Regions from separate parts of the Streptomyces sp. NPDC057002 genome, predicted to be linked through region 2. Evidence: riboswitches for the same ligand, from Rfam matches in the RefSeq annotation. Region 2 holds a riboswitch; each other region holds the start of a gene.
The links. Region 2 has a riboswitch for cyclic di-AMP ahead of ACFT32_RS08525 (C40 family peptidase). Riboswitches for the same ligand answer to the same signal wherever they lie in the genome.
Positions count from the first base shown of each region.

Region 1 (5,187 bases), on a different contig from region 2:
CGACCCGGTCCTCGTCGTCCTGGCCGCCGCCGACCGGGACCCGGAGCGGTTCGCCGATCCGGACGTGCTCGACCTCGCCCGCCGCGACAACCAGCACCTCGGGTACGGCCACGGCATCCACTACTGCCTCGGCGCCCCGCTCGCCCGCCTGGAGGGCCAGACCGCCCTCGCCACGCTCCTCACCCGCCTCCCGGACCTGAGGCTCGCGGCCGACCCGGCCGAGCTGCGGTGGCGCGGCGGCCTGATCATGCGCGGGCTGCGCACCCTGCCGGTGGAGTTCACGCCCACTCAAAGGTGACACGCCGTCAGACTTGTGATCTTCACGTGATCTACGCGGCATTAACTTGTGACAAGTGATCGTCTGCCTATACGTTCACCCATCATCAGCGTGGCCCGGGAAAACCTGCGGCGCGCTGGTCACTGCTCCTCTCGCGAAAGGTCTCCGTATGCTCTCCGGGAACGGTCGGCACCGTCGCCCCCGCCAGGCTCCGGCTCTCCTCGTCGCGGCCGGAGTGACCGGCTCCGCCATCGCGATCCCGCTCCTCGGAGCCTCCGGCGCCAGCGCTGCCGACGGCACGACCTGGGACCGGGTCGCGGACTGCGAGACCGGCGGCGCCTGGAGCCAGAACAGTGGCAACGGTTACTTCGGCGGCCTGCAGTTGTCGCAGGAGGACTGGGAGAACCACGGCGGCCTCGACTACGCCCCGAGTGCCGACCTGGCCAGCCGTTCCCAGCAGATAGCCGTGGCCGAGAGAATCCTCGCCGAGCAGGGAGCCGGTGCCTGGCGCACCTGTGGACTGCTCTCCGGCCTCGAGCAGGACAAGGGGTCGGACACCTCCGAATCACCCGACTCGTCCGGTTCATCGGACTCGCCCGGATTGCTCGACTCCCTCGGCTCGTCCCCTTCGTCGTCCGACTCGCCGTCCCCTGACGCGCCGTCGACGTCGAAGGACGAAACCGCCGAGTCCGACAAGTCGCCCGAATCCGAGGACTCCAGCTCGCAGGGTCAGGAGCCCGAAAGCTCCCCGTCGGCCACGCCCGAGCGTGACAAGTCCGACAACTCGGGGCAGGACGACAACCCTTCGGCGTCCGCCGGCACCGAGGACGGATCCGACACCGGCTCCGGCCGTCACCGAGGCCCCAGCGCCGACGAAACCCTCCCGCCCGAGAACGGCCGTACGGACGAGTCCACGGGCCGTCACGCCTCGCGCGGTGACGAGGGCTCCGACGACACGTCCGAGGGTGCCTACATCGTCGGTATCGGCGACAGTCTCTGGTCCATCGCCGACTCCCTTGACATCAGCGGCGGATGGCACGAGCTCTACGACGGCAACAAGAAGGCCGTCGGCGCCGACCCGGACCTCATCCGCCCCGGTCAGACGCTCACGGTCGAGGGCGAAGCGGACGAGAAGTAGCTGTTCGGGCAGTGCGGAAACGAGGGCGGAAGTCGCCCCGAAACCGCGCGAGTTCGCGTCATGTTTCGCGGCTAATGTCCCGTTTGGGGCTCGTGAGAGATAGATCTCAGAAGCCCTGATCGTCTTTGAAATTCAGCGGATCGCGTGGCTACGGTCGGGACCGCTCGTCACCACGAGCCCCGGCTGCCGCAACGCCGAATCCTGCCAGCGGCCGTACGGGAACAGTCGTCGCGTCAAGCGCCGTAGGCAGGAGCGGGGGACCCAAGGTAGGTGCCCGACCGGCCAGTTGCGCCGGAAGGGCTTGGGGTGAAGCCGTGTCCCGGGAGGGGCGCGGCCGGGCAACTCAACCGGCCCGAACCCGACAGCTCACCTCGCAGGCGTCGGTGAGGGGATCCTTCCATGCTGTTTTCCAGCAAGGGCAAGCACCGCCGTCCGTCCAAGGCCAGCCGTGCCATCGCCGTCGCCGGTGTCACCGGCGCCGCTGTCGCCGCCCCGCTGATGGCCGCCGGCGGCGCCTCCGCCGCCACCGCCTCCGAGTGGGACACCGTCGCCCAGTGCGAGGCCGGCGGCAACTGGTCCATCAACACCGGCAACGGCTACTACGGCGGTCTGCAGTTCTCCGCCTCCACCTGGTCCGGCTACGGCGGCACCAAGTACGCCGCCACCGCCGACCAGGCCACCAAGGAGCAGCAGATCGAGATCGGCGAGAAGGTCCTCGCGGGCCAGGGCAAGGGTGCCTGGCCGGTCTGCGGCAAGGGCCTGTCGAGCGCCGGCTACAGCGGCGGCTCCTCCTCGGACGACTCCGGCAGCGGCTCCTCGCAGCAGAGCCAGCAGGGCACCGAGTCCCGCCAGACCGAGCAGCAGCCGGCCTCCCGCTCCGACGAGCGCCCGGCCGCCAAGAAGACCGTCACCACCCCGACCGGCAAGAAGGTCAAGAAGGGCGACGGCGAGTACAAGGTCGTCAAGGGCGACACCCTCAGCTCGATCGCGTCGGACAAGAAGGTCGAGGGCGGCTGGGAGAAGCTGTTCCAGCTGAACAAGGACATCGTCCAGGACGCCAACCTCATCTACCCGGGCCAGCAGCTGCACCTGAAGTAAGCAGCGGCTCTCAAGGGCTCCCCGCCCCGGTGCGTGTTCCCCCCGTACGCGCGCCGGGGCGGGGTTTTTTTCTGCCGGTCTTTGCAACCTGGCTTTGTTCCGTTCGGAAACAATTTACTCTCGGTTCTGTCCATCGGGTGGGCGACCCGGTGGCCGATCGGCCGGAGCCGGTTAGGCTCATGTCGCGAGCCACCACGGCCCGCACCTCGCCGGGTCCTCGCGACCCGCGTACCCGCGTCACATAAGAAGGAGATGCTCGTGCCGTCCATCGACGTCGTCGTAGCCCGGGAAATCCTGGACTCCCGAGGCAACCCCACGGTCGAGGTCGAGGTCGGCCTCGACGACGGCAGCACCGGTCGTGCCGCCGTCCCGTCCGGCGCCTCCACGGGCGCCTTCGAGGCCATCGAGCTGCGTGACGGCGACTCGAACCGCTACCTCGGCAAGGGTGTGGAGAAGGCCGTCCTCGCGGTCATCGAGCAGATCGGCCCGGAGCTCGTCGGCTACGACGCCACCGAGCAGCGCCTGATCGACCAGGCGATGTTCGACCTGGACGCCACCGACAACAAGGGCTCCCTCGGCGCCAACGCCATCCTCGGCGTCTCCCTCGCCGTAGCCCACGCCGCCTCCGAGGCCAGCGACCTGCCGCTGTTCCGCTACCTGGGCGGCCCGAACGCGCACCTGCTGCCGGTGCCGATGATGAACATCCTGAACGGCGGCTCGCACGCCGACTCCAACGTGGACATCCAGGAGTTCATGATCGCCCCGATCGGCGCGGAGTCCTTCTCCGAGGCCCTGCGCTGGGGCGCCGAGGTCTACCACACGCTGAAGAAGGTCCTGAAGAGCAAGGGCCTGGCCACCGGCCTCGGCGACGAGGGCGGCTTCGCCCCGAACCTCGGCTCCAACCGCGAGGCCCTCGACCTCATCCTCGAGGCGATCAAGGAGGCCGGGTACACCCCCGGCGAGCAGATCGCCCTCGCGCTCGACGTGGCGGCGTCCGAGTTCTACAAGGACGGCGCCTACACCTTCGAGGGCAAGACGCGCTCCGCCGCCGAGATGACCGAGTACTACGCCGAGCTCGTCGACGCGTACCCGCTCGTCTCCATCGAGGACCCGCTGTTCGAGGACGACTGGGACGGCTGGAAGGTCCTCACCGACAAGCTCGGCGACCAGGTGCAGATCGTCGGCGACGACCTGTTCGTCACCAACCCCGAGCGCCTCGCCCGCGGCATCGACGAGAACGCCGCCAACGCCCTGCTGGTCAAGGTCAACCAGATCGGCTCGCTGACCGAGACCCTGGACGCCGTCGAGCTGGCCCAGCGCAACGGCTTCAAGTGCATGATGTCCCACCGCTCCGGCGAGACCGAGGACGTCACCATCGCCGACCTGGCCGTCGCCACCAACTGCGGCCAGATCAAGACCGGCGCCCCGGCCCGCTCCGAGCGCGTCGCCAAGTACAACCAGCTCCTGCGCATCGAGGAGATCCTCGACGACGCGGCGGTCTACGCCGGCCGCAGCGCCTTCCCGCGCTTCAAGGGCTGACACCCGGGCTGACCCGTTAAGGGTCAAGCCTGAGCCAGTCGTACGTACGTCCCCGTACTCGGTCCCGTACCGTGTCCGGGGACGTACGCGCGTCGGACGGTGGAGCGGGAGAGCGGGGAGACCATGGCCGTGAAGGACCGGGACCGTTTCTCCACCGCGACCAGGATCCGGCTGCTCGGCGAGCAGACCGCGGCCCGGGTCTACCGCTCCCAGACCCGCCGCCAGGCCCGCCGCTCCCGGCTGACCGGCCGGGCCGCGCTGCTCGCCCTGGTGATGTGCACGCTGATCGTGGCGCTGGCCTACCCGATGCGGGAGTACGTCTCGCAGCGCGCCGAGATCGACGACCTCCGGCGCGAACAGCAGCAGGCCCGCCAACGTGTCGAACGGCTGCGCGACCAGAAGGCGCGCTGGCAGGACGACGCGTACGCGGAGCAGCAGATCCGGCAGCGGTTGCACTACGTCATGCCGGGGGAGACGGGATTCATCGTCGTCGACCCGCACGCGGCGCGGCAGTCGCACGCCGTGCTCGGGACGGCCGACCGCGTCTGGTACGCGAACGTGTGGGACGGCGTCGACAAGTCCGACGCCTCCGCCCGGTGACCCCGGACCCCAGCCAGATATCTGACTCAAAGAAAGACAGCCTGAAGACAGTCATGGAAACGCCCCCGCCGACCACCCCGCGCACCGAGCCCACCGACGCCGACGTCGAGGCCTTCAAGCAGCAGCTCGGCCGGCCCCCGCGCGGTCTGCGCGCGATCGCGCACCGGTGCCCGTGCGGGCAGCCCGACGTCGTCGAGACGGCACCTCGGCTGCCGGACGGAACGCCGTTCCCCACGCTGTACTACCTGACGTGCCCGCGCGCCGCCTCGGCCATCGGCACGCTGGAGGCGAACGGCGTGATGAAGGAGATGACCGAGCGGCTGGCCTCGGACCCCGAGCTGGCGGCGGCGTACCGGGCGGCGCACGAGGACTACATCCGGCGGCGCGACGAGATCGAGGAGCTGAAGAACTTCCCGAGCGCGGGCGGTATGCCGGACCGGGTGAAGTGCCTGCACGTGCTCGTGGGCCACTCGCTGGCCGCCGGGCCCGGCGTGAATCCGCTCGGCGACGAGGCCATCGAGATGCTGCCGGAGTG
Region 1 is NZ_JBHURZ010000006.1:547,091-552,277, forward strand. It holds gene ACFT32_RS30725 (cytochrome P450) at 1-298, shown strand, start outside; gene ACFT32_RS30730 (transglycosylase family protein) at 447-1,415, shown strand; cyclic di-AMP (ydaO/yuaA leader) riboswitch at 1,644-1,810, shown strand; gene ACFT32_RS30735 (transglycosylase family protein) at 1,815-2,513, shown strand; gene eno (phosphopyruvate hydratase) at 2,772-4,052, shown strand; gene ACFT32_RS30745 (septum formation initiator family protein) at 4,176-4,652, shown strand; gene ACFT32_RS30750 (DUF501 domain-containing protein) at 4,706-5,187, shown strand, end outside.
Region 1: linked by a shared signal. The riboswitch ahead of ACFT32_RS30735 (transglycosylase family protein) and the one ahead of ACFT32_RS08525 (C40 family peptidase) in region 2 are both predicted to bind cyclic di-AMP.

Region 2 (5,187 bases):
CCCCCGGCGGCGCGTTCCACGCGATGGCGGCCCTCTACGACACGATGCGCTACGTCACGTGTGACGTGGAGACGGTCTGTCTGGGCCAGGCCGGGGCGGCCGCCACGGTGCTGCTGGCGGCGGGCACGCCGGGCAAGCGGTCCATGCTGCCGGACGCGCGTCTGGTGATCCATCAGCCCGCCCTGCCCGAGCCCGTCCAGGGACAGGCCAGCGATCTGGCGATCCAGGCCGACGAGCTGATGCGGATCCGGACCCGCATGGAGGAGATGCTCGCGCGGCACACCGGCCGCACCCGGGAACAGGTGAGCGAGGACATCGAGCGGGACAAGATCCTCACCGCCCAGGAGGCGGTGGAGTACGGCCTGGTGGACCGGATCATCCCCAACCGCAAGGCCACCATGGCCGCGCCGACCGGAAGGTGAGCCGCCGGTGCTGCCGCCCGAACTGCCTCCACTGCCCGCCCTGACCCGCGCGGAGGCGGAGCTGATCGACCGTTACCTCGAGGTCGTGGACCTGCTCGGCCGGATCAATCCGGCGCTGCACGGCGACACCTATCGCGGACTGCGCGCCGCCCAGGCCCTGGTCGGCAAGGCGGCCGCACTGCGTGACGCGCTGGCCGTGATGCACCAGCGGGGCGAGACGGAACTGCACGCCGACACTCTGGCCCGGGCCCTGCGGGTGCTGGACGGCGAGCGCCGCACCGCCCGCGTCACCCTGCCCCCGGAGTCCGTCGGTTGACCCTGATCCGGCTGATCCGTCGGCCCGGACGCCCGCTCTGTCGACGTGGCGTCCGGGCCTGAGTCGAAACGGGCCAAACGACGTACCGCTGTTCGGAGTAGACGGGACACCAATTTTTGGACCGTCACGGTTGCGCGACGCGAGGGGCGGAGGGGCGGAATAGGACATTCCGTCGCTGGTCCGGCGGTGCGCGGGGTGGTGGACACCGGCTCGAACACAGACGTGTCCACCCGAACGGGTGAGTGGTGAGTAACAACACAAATCCCCGGTTCCGTTGGGATTTCATGACAACCATCAGTCAAGATCCCTGACTGACGACAAGCCCCCGCCACAGCGGCGGGGCGATCCGGGCGGACGCCGAGTCCTGCCGCCGCCTGGATGACCGGTCGACAGGAGTGGATCGGCAGGAGTGGAGGACCCAAGCACGACGGGTCGCCGGGACGGTCACGCCATGACCGGACCCGAGCAGCCCTTGGGGTGAAGCCGCGTCAGCGGCCGGGCAACTTCGCCAGCCCGAATCCGACAGGTCATCCTTCACAGGCGGCTGACGAAGGGTTGCGCATGACTGCGCTCAATCGTGTCCCGTCGCTCATGGTCCGGGCCGGTACGGCCTCGGCCCTCACCATCGCCGCCGTGGGCGGCTCCATCGTGGCCCCCGGCTTCGCCTCCGAGGCATCGGCAGCCACGTCGGCGACCAAGGCACTCCAGATAGCGGCCTCGAAGAAGGGATCGCCCTACAAGTACGGCGCCACCGGCCCGCACCGGTTCGACTGCTCGGGCCTCACGCTGTACTCGTTCAAGAAGGTCGGCAAGAAGCTGCCGCGCACGGCCGCCCAGCAGTACAACAAGACCCGCCACATCTCCGCCCAGAACCGCAAGGCGGGAGACCTGGTGTTCTTCCACTCGGGCCGGAACGTGTACCACGTCGGTATCTACGCGGGTAAGAACAAGCTCTGGCACGCCCCGAAGAGCGGGGACGTGGTGCGGCTGCAGAAGATCTGGACCAAGAGCGTCTGGTACGGGCGCGTGAAGTGATCCACCCGGCGTGGGGGGGGGGCGGGGCGGCGCCCCCCCCCCCCCCCCCCCCGGGCCCCCGGCCCGCCGCGGGATAGACCCCCCGCGCACCGCCCCCGCCCACCCCCACCCCCCCCCCTCGGGGGGGGTGGGGGGGGCCGCCGCCCCCCTCCCCCCCCGCGGGGGGGGGGGCGGGCCCCCCCCCCCCCCCCCCGGGGGGGGGGGGGGGCCCCCCCCCCCCCCCCCCCCACGCCGGGAGCGTGACACGGGCTCAAGTGGCTACTCATCGCGCCATGGCCGAGCACAGTCCCTGCAGCGCGCCGACCGCGACTTCGTCGAGCTGCTCCAGGAGCTGCGGGTCAGCCACGACGGGCCTGATCGTGCTGGTGTTCGCTTTCAGCGGTTCCGTGCTGCTGGTCTGCGTCGGACTGTGGGGCGTGCTCCCCCGGCTGGTGCGACGGGCGGGGCTGCGGGAGGAGACGAGCGGCGGCCGCGAGGAGCCGGAGCCCGCCGTCGGGGAGGCGGCGCCCCAGGGCACCGTCAGGATCCCCGCACCGCGCCGGTGACAGGCTCTGCGGGGACGGTGGCGCGGACGTCGGTCGCGCCGGCGGGAGTGCGCGCACTCGAGGGCGGCACGCTGCGCTGAGGCTACGGTTCCTGCTGTCCCGCCGCCGTCACGGGCTCGGCCGGGACGGTCCACGGAAGTTCGACGGAGATGGTCTTGCCGCCCTCACGGGTGGGGCGGATCCTGAGCCTGCCTCCGCATTCGACGGTCAGCCAGCGGATGATGACCAGACCGCGGCCGTTGTCCTGCTGGACGGCGGCGGGGAGCCGTCTGGGGAGCCGCGGGTGACTGTCCGTGACCCCGATGCGCAGCCGTTCGTCGCGGTCGAGCACGAGGTCCACCGTGAACGTGGGCGACTGCCCGAAGGTGTGCTGGACGGCGTTGGTGGCGAGCTCGGAGATGATGAGCCGGATGGTGTCGGACACTTCCGTGCCCGCCGGCAGGCCCCACTCCGCCAGCGTGTCCACGACGTGGGCACGCGCTGCGGAGACCGAGGCGGGATCGCTCGGCAGAGTGACGGATGTTTCCAAATGGTCTGCCATGGCGACGTCGTCCCTTTCCCACGGGACCGCAGCCCGACACGGAGCGGACGGTTCGAGTACGGTCCCGGACTGGTGCTTCGCCGCCAGAGTGCCACCAGAACACCCGCGAAGGGCGGCGATCCACCAAGATATGCATATATCTGTCGCTCAAAGCGGTGAACTCTACGACGCGAGACCGTATTTGGGTGGCTCGGAAGGAGTAAGGAGAAGCCCATGCAGCACGGTCCCGCGGTGCGCCGCCGGAAACTGGGCGCCGAACTGCGCGCGCTGCGCACCTCGGCGGGCCTCACCAGCGGTGAGGCGGCCCGGCTGGTGGGCTGGCACCAGTCCAAGGTCAGCCGGATCGAGACGGGCACGAGCGGGGTGAAACCGGCCGATGTGCGGTTACTCCTCGACGCCTACGGTGTGACGGACTCCCAACTTCGCGAGCTGCTCCTGGTACTGGCGGGGTCCGACGACGGGGGCGGCAGACACCACTGGTGGCACGCCTACCGCGGGGTGCTGCCGCCGACCTACCGGGACTTCATCAGCCTGGAGTCCCAGGCCACCGCGATGCGCACGCTGGAGACCACCGTCGTCCCGGGGCTGCTCCAGACGCCCGAGTACGCGCGTGCGGTGACGAAGGCCGCGGTGGAGGGGCTGCCGGAGGACCGGCTGGACACGCTGGTCGAGGTGCGACTGGCCCGGCAGGACGTGCTGCGCGCGGATCCGCCGCTGGAACTGAGCGCCGTCCTGGACGAGGCCGTGCTGCGGCGGGAGGTGGGCGGGCCCGGGGTCATGGCCCGGCAGCTGGAACGGCTGGTCGAGGCGGCGCGCCTGCCCCAGGTGCGGCTCCAGGTACTGCCGTTCGCCGCCGGTGCGCACATCGGCGTCACCGGCCCTTTCGTTATTTTCTCATTTTCGAGCACTTCTGATCTGAACGTAGTTGTTCTCGACCACTTGACGAGTAGCCTCTACCTCGAACGGAAAGAAGACCTCCAGGCCTACACGGAGGCCTTCAACGCCCTTCAGATCCACGCCCTTTCGCCCGAGGACTCGTTGGATTTCATCGCCGGGACAGCCGCCGGCGCGTAAGGAGGCACCATGCGTGCACTGCCTCGTCATGTCCCCTCAAGCACCGAACTGCACGGTGTGCGGTGGTTGCGCAGCAGCTACAGCACCGGCGCGAACAACTGCGTCGAGACCGCGTGTCCGGACACCCCACCCTGGGCCGGACTGTTCGCCGTGCGCGACTCCAAGGACCCGGCCGGGCCCGCGCTGCTCTTCTCGCAGAGGAGCTGGGCGGAGTTCACGGCCGCGGTCGACCGCATCTGACCGTTTCTGATCGGTCCATCACCGTTCAGTCCGTCACTGTTCAGTCCGTCACCGTTCAGTCCGTCATCGTGCGACGCCCGGCCGTGTCACGCCGACTCATGGTCGCGTCTCGCCGATCAGCCGTACAGCGCGTTCGATCTGTTCCCCGGTCAGGTCCGCGCGGGCGGTCAGCCTGAGTCGTGAGATGCCGTCGGGCACGGAAGGAGGACGGAAGCAGCCCACGGCCAGGCCCGCCGCGCGGCACTCGGCCGCCCAGCGCACGGCGTCCTCGGGGGAGGGCGCACGCACCGAGACCACCGCGGCGTCCGGACGTACCGCTTCCAGACCCGCGGCGGTCAGGCGTGCGTGCAGTTCGCTCGCCACCGCGCGGGCCCGGGCCGCCCGTTCCGGTTCGCGGCGCAGCAGCCGCAGGGCCGCCAGGGCCGCCCCCGCCGCCGCGGGGGCGAGCCCCGTGTCGAAGATGAACGTCCGTGCCGCGTTGACCAGGTGGTCGATGACCCGGGCGGGGCCGAGGACGGCTCCGCCCTGGCCGCCGAGCGACTTGGACAGCGTGACCGTCACGACGACGTCGTCGGCGCCCGCGAGCCCCGCCGCGTGCGGGGCGCCGCGGCCGCCGTCGCCGAGGACGCCCAGGCCGTGGGCGTCGTCGACCACCAGCCCGGCGCCGTGCTCCCGGCAGGCCGCGGCGAGTTCCGCGAGCGGAGCCGCGTCGCCGTCCACCGAGAAGACCGTGTCGGACACCGTGATCGCCGCGCCCTCGTGTGCCGAGAGCGCCTTGCGCACGGCGTCCGGCTCGGCGTGCGCCACCACCTGGGTCGTACCGCGGGCCAGCCGGCAGCCGTCGATGAGCGAGGCGTGGTTGCCCGCGTCGGAGACGATCAGTGAGCCGTGCGGGGCCAGCGCGGTGACCGCCGCGAGGTTGGCCGCATAGCCGGAGGAGAAGACGAGGGCCGCCTCGGCACCGCAGAATCCGGCCAGTTCCGCTTCCAGTTCCGCGTGCAGTTCGGTACTCCC
Region 2 is NZ_JBHURZ010000002.1:93,676-98,862, reverse strand. It holds gene ACFT32_RS08535 (ATP-dependent Clp protease proteolytic subunit) at 1-422, shown strand, start outside; gene ACFT32_RS08530 (hypothetical protein) at 430-738, shown strand; cyclic di-AMP (ydaO/yuaA leader) riboswitch at 1,084-1,296, shown strand; gene ACFT32_RS08525 (C40 family peptidase) at 1,300-1,773, shown strand; gene ACFT32_RS08520 (hypothetical protein) at 2,133-2,318, shown strand; gene ACFT32_RS08515 (ATP-binding protein) at 2,401-2,859, opposite strand; gene ACFT32_RS08510 (helix-turn-helix domain-containing protein) at 3,073-3,933, shown strand; gene ACFT32_RS08505 (DUF397 domain-containing protein) at 3,943-4,173, shown strand; gene ACFT32_RS08500 (8-amino-7-oxononanoate synthase) at 4,270-5,187, opposite strand, start outside.

Region 3 (5,187 bases), on a different contig from region 2:
CTACGCGACGTCTCTGGCGTTCCTGCGGCACCGGGGCCGCCGCGGCCGCGCCGGTGCCGACTTCGTCGTACGGGAACGGGAGCTGCTGGAGGAACTGTGGCGGCGCCGGGATGCGGCCCGCCCCGCGCTGGACCACGCGGCGCGGATCACGGCCCCTCCCGTACCCGTGGCGGCCCCGCCCTGGCCGGTGTACGGGGCGTACGGGTACGGCCACCCGACGACGCACTACTCCGCCCCGACGACGCCGTACCCCGCGTACAACCCGTACCGGTCGTAGCCGAGGCGCCGGCCAGCCGCCGCAGGCGACGATGCCGGGCGTCCGCTGGTCCGGCGCCGGGCGCCGCGGCCGTGGCGCCCGCTCTGACCCGTTGCGGCGGCGCGGGCCGACGGCGGTCGGCCGCAGCCCCGGGCAACGAGGCCGGTCGTCTGCCGGCCCCGTGCCGGGGCGCGGCCGCCGGCTACGAGCCCGGGCGTCCACCGGTTCCCGGCCGGTCACGGCGGCGCATGCCTGGGTACTGTTCCCCCGTGGAACGGAGAGCGAGCGTTTTCACCGAGCAGGCCGAAGCCCCGCCTCACCGGCCGCAGCTGCCGCTCAGGCCGAAGCCTCCGTGAGCCGGCCCACCTCCGCCTCCGTCAGGGTGAGTTCCCCGACCCCGAGCAGCGCCGGCAGCTGTTCCACCGTCCGTGCGGACGCGATCGGCGCGGCCACCGTCGGCCGGGCCGCGAGCCAGGCCAGGGCGACCGTGGCGACGGGGGCGTCGTGGGCCGTGGCTATCTCGTCGAGGGCGTCGAGGACCCGGCGGCCCCGCTCGGTCTCCAGGTGCTTGGCGGCGCCGCCGGCCCGCGCGCTGTCGACGGTCGTACCGGACCGGTACTTGCCGGTGAGGAAGCCGGACGCGAGCGCGTAGTACGGGACGGCCGCGAGGCCGGAGCGCTCGGCGAGGTCCTGGATCTCGCCCTCGTAGGTGTCGCGGGAGACCAGGTTGTAGTGGGGCTGGAGCGCCACATAGCGGGCGAGGCCCTCACGGTCGGAGAACTCCAGGGAGGCCCGCAGCCGCTCCGCCGAGATGTTGGAGGCGGCGATGTGCCGCACCTTCCCGGCCTTCACCAGCTCGTCGAGCGCCCCGATGATCTCCTCCACCGGCACGTCGGGCCGGTCGAAGTGGGTGTAGTAGAGGTCGATGTAGTCGGTGCGCAGGCGGCGCAGCGAGGCGTCCGCGGCGGCCTTGATGTTGGCGGCGGACAGGCCCTGGAACTCGGGGTGCTGGCTGACCTTCGTGGCGACGACGACATCGGCGCGGTTGCCGCGCGCCTGAAGCCACTTGCCGAGGACCGTCTCGGACTCGCCGCCCTGGTTGCCGTCGACCCACGCCGAGTAGACGTCGGCGGTGTCGACGAAGTTGCCGCCGGCGGCGGTGTAGGCGTCGAGGACGGCGAAGGACTGTGCCTCGTCGGCGGTCCAGCCGAAGACGTTGCCGCCGAGGGCGAGCGGGAAGATTTCGAGGTCGGAGGAGCCGAGCTTGCGAAGGGAAGTCATGCCTCTCGTCAACGGCCGTGCCAGAGCGGCTCATTCCAGGTCAGACGCAAAGGTCCTGTGAACAGCCGCCGGACATGCCGGAAACCGGCAGCCCTGACGTCGGGGGGTCGTCGTCAGGGCTGCCGGTGCTTCGACTGGCTTGTGGCGCTTACGGGTTAAGGCCCTTGCCCCGCAGCCACGCCATCGGGTCGATTCCGCCGCTGGAACCACCGGAGTGAACTTCGAGGTGCAGATGGGCACCGGTGACGTTGCCGGTGGCGCCGACGCGGCCGATGACATCGCCCGTGCTGACCTTCTGGCCGACGCTGACGCCGATGGAGGACTGGTGCGCGTACCAGATCTCCGTGCCGTCATCGAGGGTGAGGACCGTCTTGTAGCCGTACGAGCCGTTCCAGCCCGCCTCGGTGATGGTGCCGCTGTGCACCGCCTTGATCGGCGTGCCCGTGGGGGCGGCGAAGTCGAGGCCCGTGTGGTAGCCGGAGGACCAGTAGGCGCCGGCCTGACCGAAGGTCGAGGTGAGGGTGTACGAGGAGGTCGGCAGCGTGAACTGCTTGGCGAGGGCGGCGAGCCGCTCCGCCTCGGCCTTCTTCTTGGCCTCCTCCTCCGCCTTCCGCTTGGCCTCGGCGGCCTTGGCCTTGGCTTCCTCCTGCGCCTTGGCGACGGCTTCGGCGGCCGCCTTCTCGGCGGCGTCGGCGGCGTCCTGCGCGGCCTTGGTGTCGATCTGGTCCTGCTGGTACTCGACCTGGGCCATGATCCGGGCGCGCAGCGCCTCGCCGGCGCCGGAGGAGTTCTCCTCGGTGTCGGCTGTGGTCGTCGCGCCGAGGCCGCTGAGCGGAGTCGCGGAGCCCGCGGGGGTGTCGTCGTCCGAGATGAGGGAACCCACCGAGGGCAGGTCCGACACGGAGATGGACACCGGTGGCTTGCCGGTCTGGGCGCTGGCCATGCCGCCCGCGCCCACGGCGGCTATGACGCCGACGCCCAGGACGGTGGAGCTGCGGGCGAGCCCTCCGCCGCGCTGCTTGGTGACGCGATGCCGGCCACGGACGGGACGGATGGATTCCTCGGTGGGGTTCCACTCCTGGAACGGGCCCTCGTCGGTGCGCTGACCGCCGTAGCCGAAAGTCTCGGTGTCGCGCTGGTTCCGCGCGAACGGGGCCGCGGGGGCAGGCCGGTTGGACGCCACGTGGGCGTACTCCTTTCCTTCCTTCTCGCCTACCGGGTTAGCTGACGGGTTCGGAGCAGGAAGGTCTCCTACGCGCGTAAACAGACCGTGCTTCCACGGCGGTTTACGCCCGATTCACCCCAAGTGGTGGTTCCCCGGTTCCCTTTCGGGATTCGGCGCGTGCGCACGGAGCCGCCTTCTGTGACGGCTGGGACGACCGCGCTGCGTTATCGAACGTTAATAGACCCGGGGAGTGGATTCCAGCGGTTCCACTTGATCATTAACCTTTTTCGTGCGGACTTACCTGCCATGACCGGCTTAAATCGGGCGAGTTGCCCGCTCCGCAAGTGACTGCTGGGTATTGACGGTGTGTCAGTTGTTCTGCGGAGCGATGCGCTTCGCTCACGGGCAGTAACCGGGGTGTGGAGAACCGGAAAACACCGAGGGCCGGAATCCTTTTGGATTCCGGCCCTCGGCCTTCAGTAGCGGGGACAGGATTTGAACCTGCGACCTCTGGGTTATGAGCCCAGCGAGCTACCGAGCTGCTCCACCCCGCGTCGTTGTGATTCCAGTGTACGCCATCCGCGGGACCACTCGTGACCACCCGCCCGCTACAGCAGATGGCGGTTCGGGGCCTTGGCCCGGTGCTCGTGCTCCGGGAGGACGACGACCTCCGCCCCGCCGGCCGCCAGGACTCCGCTGCCGTCGGCGCCCTGGACGAAGGTGTCCGGCTCGCGCCAGGCCGTGACCACCCGGCGTACGCCCGCGTCGAGGAGCAGCCGGGCGCAGGGTGCGGGGCGGGAGGCGCGGCGGGCGCAGGGCTCCAGGCTGCTGTAGACCGTGGCGGTGGCGAGGCGCGGGTCGGACGGGCCGAGCTTCGCCAGGGCCGCCTCCTCGGCGTGCGCGACGGGGTCGCCGCCCTCGCGGGAGTGGCCGCGGGCCAGTTCCGTGCCGTCGGCCGCGACGACCACCGCGCCCACGCTGAACGCCGTGTCCGACGGCGGGCAGAGGTCCGCCAGTTCGCAGGCGAGGGCCAGCCAGTGGTGGTCGGCGGCGGTGGGGAGGGCGCCGGTGCCCGGGGCGGTGGGTTCGTAGCGCATGAGGACCACGTCCTCGATGCGCCGTGTCTCCAGCAGCCGGAGCCGGCCGCCCTGGTAGCCGCCGGGCCCGAAGAGGCGGGGTGCCTGCGGATCGCCCACGAAGAGCGGGGCGAGGACCAGCTGGAGTTCGTCGGCGAGGCCCTGGGTGAGGAGCTGGGTGTGGATCAGGCCGCCGCCCTCGACCATGAGCCGCCGTACGCCCCGTACGTCGTGCAGGTGGGTGAGGAGCCGCCGCCAGTCGAGGTCGGCGCCGAGGGGGGCCACGTCGGTGGCGAGGCCGAGGGCCCGGGCACGCTCGGCGCCCTGGTCGGTCGTGTAGAGGACCTTCTCGCCGCCGGTGTGCCAGAAACGGGCCTCCGGGTCGAGGTCGCCGGAGCCGCTGACGGTGACCTTGAGGGGGTATTCCGGCCGGCCGGCGGCGATGCGGGCGGCCCGCCGCTCGTCCGAGTTGACCAGCAGGCGCGGATTGTCGGCACGGATGGTGCCGGCGCCGACCAGGATCGCGTCGACGGACGCCCGGACCTCGTCGACCCGGTCGAAGTCGGCCGGGCCGGACAGCAGCAGGCGTTCGGGCCCGGTGTCGTCCAGATAGCCGTCGAGGGAGACGGCGGCGGACAGCAGGACGTACGGGTGAGGCATCGACGCTCCCCGGTCGGGTGGGACGGCGGACCGGCGGGACTCGGGGCCTGCCGGGTCTTGGTTCAAGTTTGAAACAAACCTACACTGGCGGCATGACGACTCGCTGGCTCACCCCCGAGGAGCAACGCGCCTGGCGCGCGTACATCGCCTCCTCGCTGCTCCTGGAGGACGCGATCGACCGGCAGCTCCAGCAGGACGCCGGCATGCCGCACCTGTACTACTCCATCCTGTCCGTTCTGTCGGAGTCCCCCGAACAGCGCCTGCGCATGACCGATCTCGCCGAGCGGCTGAAGATCACGCGCAGCCGGCTGACGTACGCGGTGACGCGGCTGGAGAAGGACGGCATGCTGCGGCGCGAGGCCTGCCGGTACGACAAGCGGGGCAGCATCGCCGCGCTGACCGAGGCGGGGTTCGCCGTACTGGAGCGCGCGGCGCCCGGGCATGTCGAGACCGTGCGGAGCTACGTCTTCGACCGGCTCAGCGAGGAGCAGGTGGCGCAGCTGGAGGAGATCTCCGCGGCGATCGCGCAGGGGCTCCAGGAGGACGGGACCCGGCCGACGTCGGACGACGTGCCGTGGCGGCGGAGGTCCTCCACGGGCTGTTCGTGAGGCGGCCCGCAGCGACGCCGTGAGGCACTCAGTGGGCATTCAGCGGGGCATTCAGTGAGGCACGTCACAAGGGGCTGAACCTCGTTGCTTCAAATTTAAAGCAAGGGTAGTGTTCCGGACCGTGGATCTGCTTCAAATCTG
Region 3 is NZ_JBHURZ010000004.1:888,776-893,962, reverse strand. It holds gene ACFT32_RS24135 (PrsW family intramembrane metalloprotease) at 1-277, shown strand, start outside; gene ACFT32_RS24130 (aldo/keto reductase) at 593-1,537, opposite strand; gene ACFT32_RS24125 (M23 family metallopeptidase) at 1,686-2,720, opposite strand; cyclic di-AMP (ydaO/yuaA leader) riboswitch at 2,732-2,888, opposite strand; tRNA gene ACFT32_RS24120 (tRNA-Met) at 3,183-3,256, opposite strand; gene ACFT32_RS24115 (dihydrofolate reductase family protein) at 3,311-4,438, opposite strand; gene ACFT32_RS24110 (MarR family winged helix-turn-helix transcriptional regulator) at 4,531-5,046, shown strand.
Region 3: linked by a shared signal. The riboswitch ahead of ACFT32_RS24125 (M23 family metallopeptidase) and the one ahead of ACFT32_RS08525 (C40 family peptidase) in region 2 are both predicted to bind cyclic di-AMP.

Region 4 (5,187 bases), on a different contig from region 2:
GTCCGGCAGGGCGCGGGAGTAGATGACCGAGTACGCGTACTCGAGGAAGGAGCCCTGCATCTCGTCGACGACGTCGATGTCGAGGATCCTCTCCTCGTACGAGTCGTCGGGCGGCGGGGTCTTCGTGCTGCGGCGGGCCATCGCTGCCGGCTCCTTGCCTCTGCGATCCGGATCTGACGCCGACCATTGTGGACCGCCGCACTGACAACCGGGACCAGGACCCGGTCTCTGACGCCCGCCGCGCCGTCCGGGCCCGGCACAGCGGGTCACTCCGTCTCGCTCTCCGCGTACGCGCCCGGGAACTTCACCAGCGCTTCGCGCGCTTGCATACAGTGGCAGGACCGGCAGGAATCCGCGGTTGGAACGACCGCACCGCGATCGAAGGGACGTACATGCCCATGGGTCACACGGCCACAGCCCAGGCAGGCTCCGGGGGCCTGACAGCGACCGAGCACCGCCTGGCCAACGGCCTGCGCGTGGTGCTCTCCGAGGACCACCTGACCCCGGTCGCGGCGGTGTGCCTCTGGTACGACGTCGGCTCGCGCCACGAAGTCAAGGGGCGTACCGGCCTGGCTCACCTTTTCGAGCATCTGATGTTCCAGGGCTCCGCCCAGGTGAAGGGCAACGGACACTTCGAGTTCGTCCAGGGCGCGGGCGGCTCGCTGAACGGCACCACCAGCTTCGAGCGCACCAACTATTTCGAGACCATGCCCGCCCACCAGCTGGAGCTCGCCCTCTGGCTGGAGGCCGACCGGATGGGCTCCCTGCTGTCCGCGCTCGACGACGAGTCGATGGAGAACCAGCGCGACGTCGTCAAGAACGAGCGCCGGCAGCGCTATGACAACGTCCCCTACGGCACCGCCTTCGAGAAGCTGACCGCCCTCGCCTACCCGGAGGGCCACCCCTACCACCACACCCCGATCGGCTCGATGGCCGACCTGGACGCGGCGACCCTGGAGGACGCGCGCGCGTTCTTCCGCACCTATTACGCGCCGAACAACGCCGTGCTCTCCGTGGTCGGCGACATCGACCCGGAGCAGACCCTGGCCTGGATCGAGAAGTACTTCGGCTCCATCGCGGGCCACGACGGCAAGCCCGCTCCGCGTGACGGCGCGCTGCCGGAGACCATCGGCGAGCAGCTGCGCGAGGTCGTCGAGGAGGAGGTTCCGGCGCGCGCCCTGATGGCCGCCTACCGGCTGCCGCACGACGGCACGCGCGCGTGCGACGCGGCCGACCTGGCCCTCACCGTCCTCGGCGGCGGCGAGTCCTCCCGTCTCTACAACCGCCTCGTACGCCGGGACCGTACGGCCGTGGCGGCCGGGTTCGGCCTGCTGCGGCTCGCCGGGGCGCCCTCGCTGGGCTGGCTGGACGTGAAGACGTCCGGTGACGTGGAGGTGCCGGTCATCGAGACCGCCATCGACGAGGAGCTCGCCCGGTTCGCCGAGGAGGGCCCCACGGCCGAGGAGATGGAGCGCGCCCAGGCCCAGTTGGAGCGCGAGTGGCTGGACCGGCTCGGCACGGTCTCCGGACGCGCCGACGAACTGTGCCGGTACGCCGTGCTGTTCGGCGACCCGCAGCTCGCCCTGACCGCCGTGCAGCGCGTGCTGGACGTCACGGCGGAGGAGGTCCAGGAGGTCGCCAAGGCCCGGCTGCGGCCCGACAACCGCGCGGTGCTCGTCTACGAGCCCGTCTCCGACGAGACCGGCGAGGACGCCGAAAGCACCGAGGACACCGCAGCCGCGGCCACGAACGAGAACGAGGAGGCGGCCAAGTGACCGAGCTCGCCACGATGGACTTCCACCCGCAGCCGCAGGCGGGCGACGCCAAGCCGTGGGCCTTCCCGGCCCCCGAGCGCGGCACGCTCGACAACGGCCTCACCGTGCTGCGCTGCCACCGCCCCGGCCAGCAGGTCGTCGCCGTGGAGGTGCTGCTGGACGCGCCCCTGGACGCCGAGCCGGCCGGCCTCGACGGGGTGGCCACGATCATGGCCCGGGCCTTCTCCGAGGGCACCGACAAGCACTCCGCAGAGGAGTTCGCCGCCGAGCTGGAGCGCGCCGGCGCCACCCTCGACGCGCACGCCGACCATCCGGGCGTCCGGCTGAGCCTGGAGGTGCCGGCCTCCCGGCTCGCCAAGGGGCTCAACCTGATCGCCGACGCCCTCAGGGCGCCCGCGTTCGCGGACAGCGAGGTCGAGCGGCTGGTCGACAACCGCCTCGACGAGATCCCGCACGAGCTGGCCAACCCCGCCCGCCGTGCCGCCAAGGAGCTCTCCAAGGAGCTGTTCCCGGCGGGCGCGCGCATGTCGCGGCCCCGGCAGGGCAGCGAGGAGACGGTCGCCGCGATCGACTCCGCGGCCGTACGCGCCTACTACGAGAAGCACGTCCGTCCGGCGACGGCCACCGCCGTGGTCGTCGGCGACCTCACCGGCATCGACCTCGACGCGCTGCTCGGCGACACGCTGGGCGCCTGGACCGGCTCCTCGGCCGAGCCGCGTCCGGTGCCGCCGGTGACCGCCGACGACACGGGCCGGGTCGTCATCGTGGACCGCCCGGGCGCCGTCCAGACGCAGTTGCTGATCGGCCGGATCGGCTCGGACCGGCACGACCGCGTCTGGCCCGCCCAGGTGCTCGGAACGTACTGCCTCGGTGGCACCCTCACCTCCCGCCTGGACCGCGTCCTGCGGGAGGAGAAGGGCTACACCTACGGCGTACGGGCGTTCGCCCAGGTCCTCAGGTCCGCCCCGGACGGGACCGGTGCCGCGATGCTCGCCATCAGCGGTTCCGTGGACACGCCCAACACCGGCCCCGCCCTCGAGGACCTCTGGACGGTGCTGCGCACCCTCGCCGCCGAGGGGCTCACCGACGCCGAGCGGGACGTCGCCGTGCAGAACCTGGTCGGCGTGGCACCGCTGAAGTACGAGACGGCGGCGGCCGTCGCGAGCACGCTGGCGGACCAGGTCGAGCAGCACCTGCCCGACGACTACCAGGCCGCGCTGTACCGGCAGCTCGCCGCGACCGGCACCGTGGAGGCCACCGCGGCGGCCGTCAGCGCCTTCCCGGGGGACCGTCTGGTGACCGTCCTCGTCGGCGACGCGGCGCAGATCAAGGGCCCGGTCGAGGCCCTCGGTATCGGCGAAGTCGCCGTGGTCGCCGCCGAGTAGCGGGACGCGAGCGGCACGCGCGCGCAGGGGCCCTGGTTGTCTTCTAAGGCACCAGGGCTCCTTTATGCCCGAATTGGGATAGGAGTTGCCCGTCTGGCCTGTGGGATGCGCTACAAAAGCCGGGATCCGTTTGGGAATTGAAAGTGGCGCCGCTTAGCGTCGTCCGGGCTGTTCGTCAGGCAGTGCGCCGCACCCGCGGCACCGGACAGTCATCGCCGAGTCCCCGTACGGCGCGAGCCAGGGGAGCCGGGGACCCACCGCAGTCCCTGGGGTGAATCGGACGCCCGCGCGAGTCGCGAGGGGGTCCGTAGGAGACCTTCCTGCTCCGAACCCGTCAGCTAACCCGGTAGGCGAGAGGGAAGGAAAGGATCAGCCACTACATGGCGTTCACACGCGCCACCGGGAAGCACCGTCGTCCCAGCCGGATCCAGCGTCGCACGGCCCGCGCGGCGGGCGTCGCCGCCCTCGCCACCACCGGCGTCGTCGGCACCGTGGCCGCCCCGGCCTTCGCCGCGGAGCCCGCTGTCGAGCAGACGGGCCTCACTCCGGTCGTGACCATGGGCGACACCGTGGCCCAGAAGATCGACGCCCAGGCCGTCGCCCAGAAGCAGGCGGCCGAAGAGGCCGCCGCCAAGAAGAAGGCCGAGGAGGCCGCCCGCAAGCGCGCCGCCGAGGCGGCCAAGGAGGCCAAGGAGCGCGCTGAGGAGGCCCGCGAGGCCAAGGAGCGTGCCGCCCGCGAGGCCGAGCGCAAGCGCCTCAACACCTTCGTCTCCCCGATCTCCGGCTCGTACGTCTCCACCGGCTACAAGACCGGCGGCGCCGTCTGGTCCTCCGGCAGTCACACCGGTGTCGACTTCCACGCCTCCAGTGGCACGGCCGTCCACTCGGTCGGCATGGGCGAGGTCGTCGAGGCCGGCTGGGGCGGTTCCTACGGCAACCAGGTCGTGATCAAGATGAACGACGGGACGTACACCCAGTACGGCCACCTGTCGTCCAGCAGTGTCTCGGTGGGCCAGAAGGTCACCCCCGGCCAGCAGATCGGCCTGTCCGGCGCGACCGGCAACGTCACCGGCCCGCATCTGCACTTCGAGGCCCGCACCAGCCCCGAGTACGGCTCCGACATCGACCCCGTCGCCTACCTCCGCTCGCACGGCGTGGACGTCTGAACGTCCGACGGCGACTGCTCCGCTTCCCGAAAGCCCCGGCTCCCCGAGCCGGGGCTTTCGGCGTTCGCCACGGCCGACTGTCCAAAAAATATCCCTGGATTCCTGCCCGCCGTCGGAAATTCCGGCTCATTGCAATAGAGTCACGGAACACACGTCACCAGTCGACGTTTCACGGGGATTAAGCGGAGGTCGGTCATGCGTATTCCCGCGCACTCGGTGTGCACGGCCATCCGGGACGACATCGTCGCGGGTGTCTACGAGCGCGGCAGCCGGCTCACCGAGGAACTTCTCGCGCGCCGCTACGGCGTCTCGCGCGTCCCCGTCCGGGAGGCCCTGCGCACTCTGGAGGCCGAGGGCTTCGTGGTCACCCGGCGGCACGCGGGCGCGTGCGTCGCCGAACCCACCGAACAGGAGGCCGCCGACCTGCTGGAGATGCGCATGCTGCTGGAGCCGCTGGGTGCCGCCCGCGCCGCCCAGCGCCGCACCGAGGCCCATCTGAAGGTCCTGCGCGGCCTGGTCAGGCTCGGCCAGGAGCGCGCCCGCCGGGGCAACAGCGACGACCTGCGCTCGCTGGGCGGCTGGTTCCACGAGACGCTCGCCCAGGCCTCCGGCAGCCCCGCGCTGACCTCGATGCTCACCCAGCTCCGGCACAAGATCGCCTGGATGTACGCGGTGGATCCACCGGCCGGACCCGTGGAGTCCTGGGCCGAGCACGGCGCGATCGTGGACGCGGTGGCGCGCGGGGACAGCGAGCGCGCGCGGGCGGTCACGGCGCTGCACACCGAGCGCGCGACGGCCGCGCACCGGCTGCGTTTCGGCTCCGCCGGGGAGCGCGCCGAGCGTGTGAGGAACTCGCAACAT
Region 4 is NZ_JBHURZ010000010.1:240,750-245,936, reverse strand. It holds gene ACFT32_RS38710 (DNA topoisomerase (ATP-hydrolyzing) subunit A) at 1-141, opposite strand, end outside; gene ACFT32_RS38705 (M16 family metallopeptidase) at 393-1,775, shown strand; gene ACFT32_RS38700 (M16 family metallopeptidase) at 1,772-3,160, shown strand; cyclic di-AMP (ydaO/yuaA leader) riboswitch at 3,364-3,528, shown strand; gene ACFT32_RS38695 (M23 family metallopeptidase) at 3,541-4,326, shown strand; gene ACFT32_RS38690 (GntR family transcriptional regulator) at 4,522-5,187, shown strand, end outside.
Region 4: linked by a shared signal. The riboswitch ahead of ACFT32_RS38695 (M23 family metallopeptidase) and the one ahead of ACFT32_RS08525 (C40 family peptidase) in region 2 are both predicted to bind cyclic di-AMP.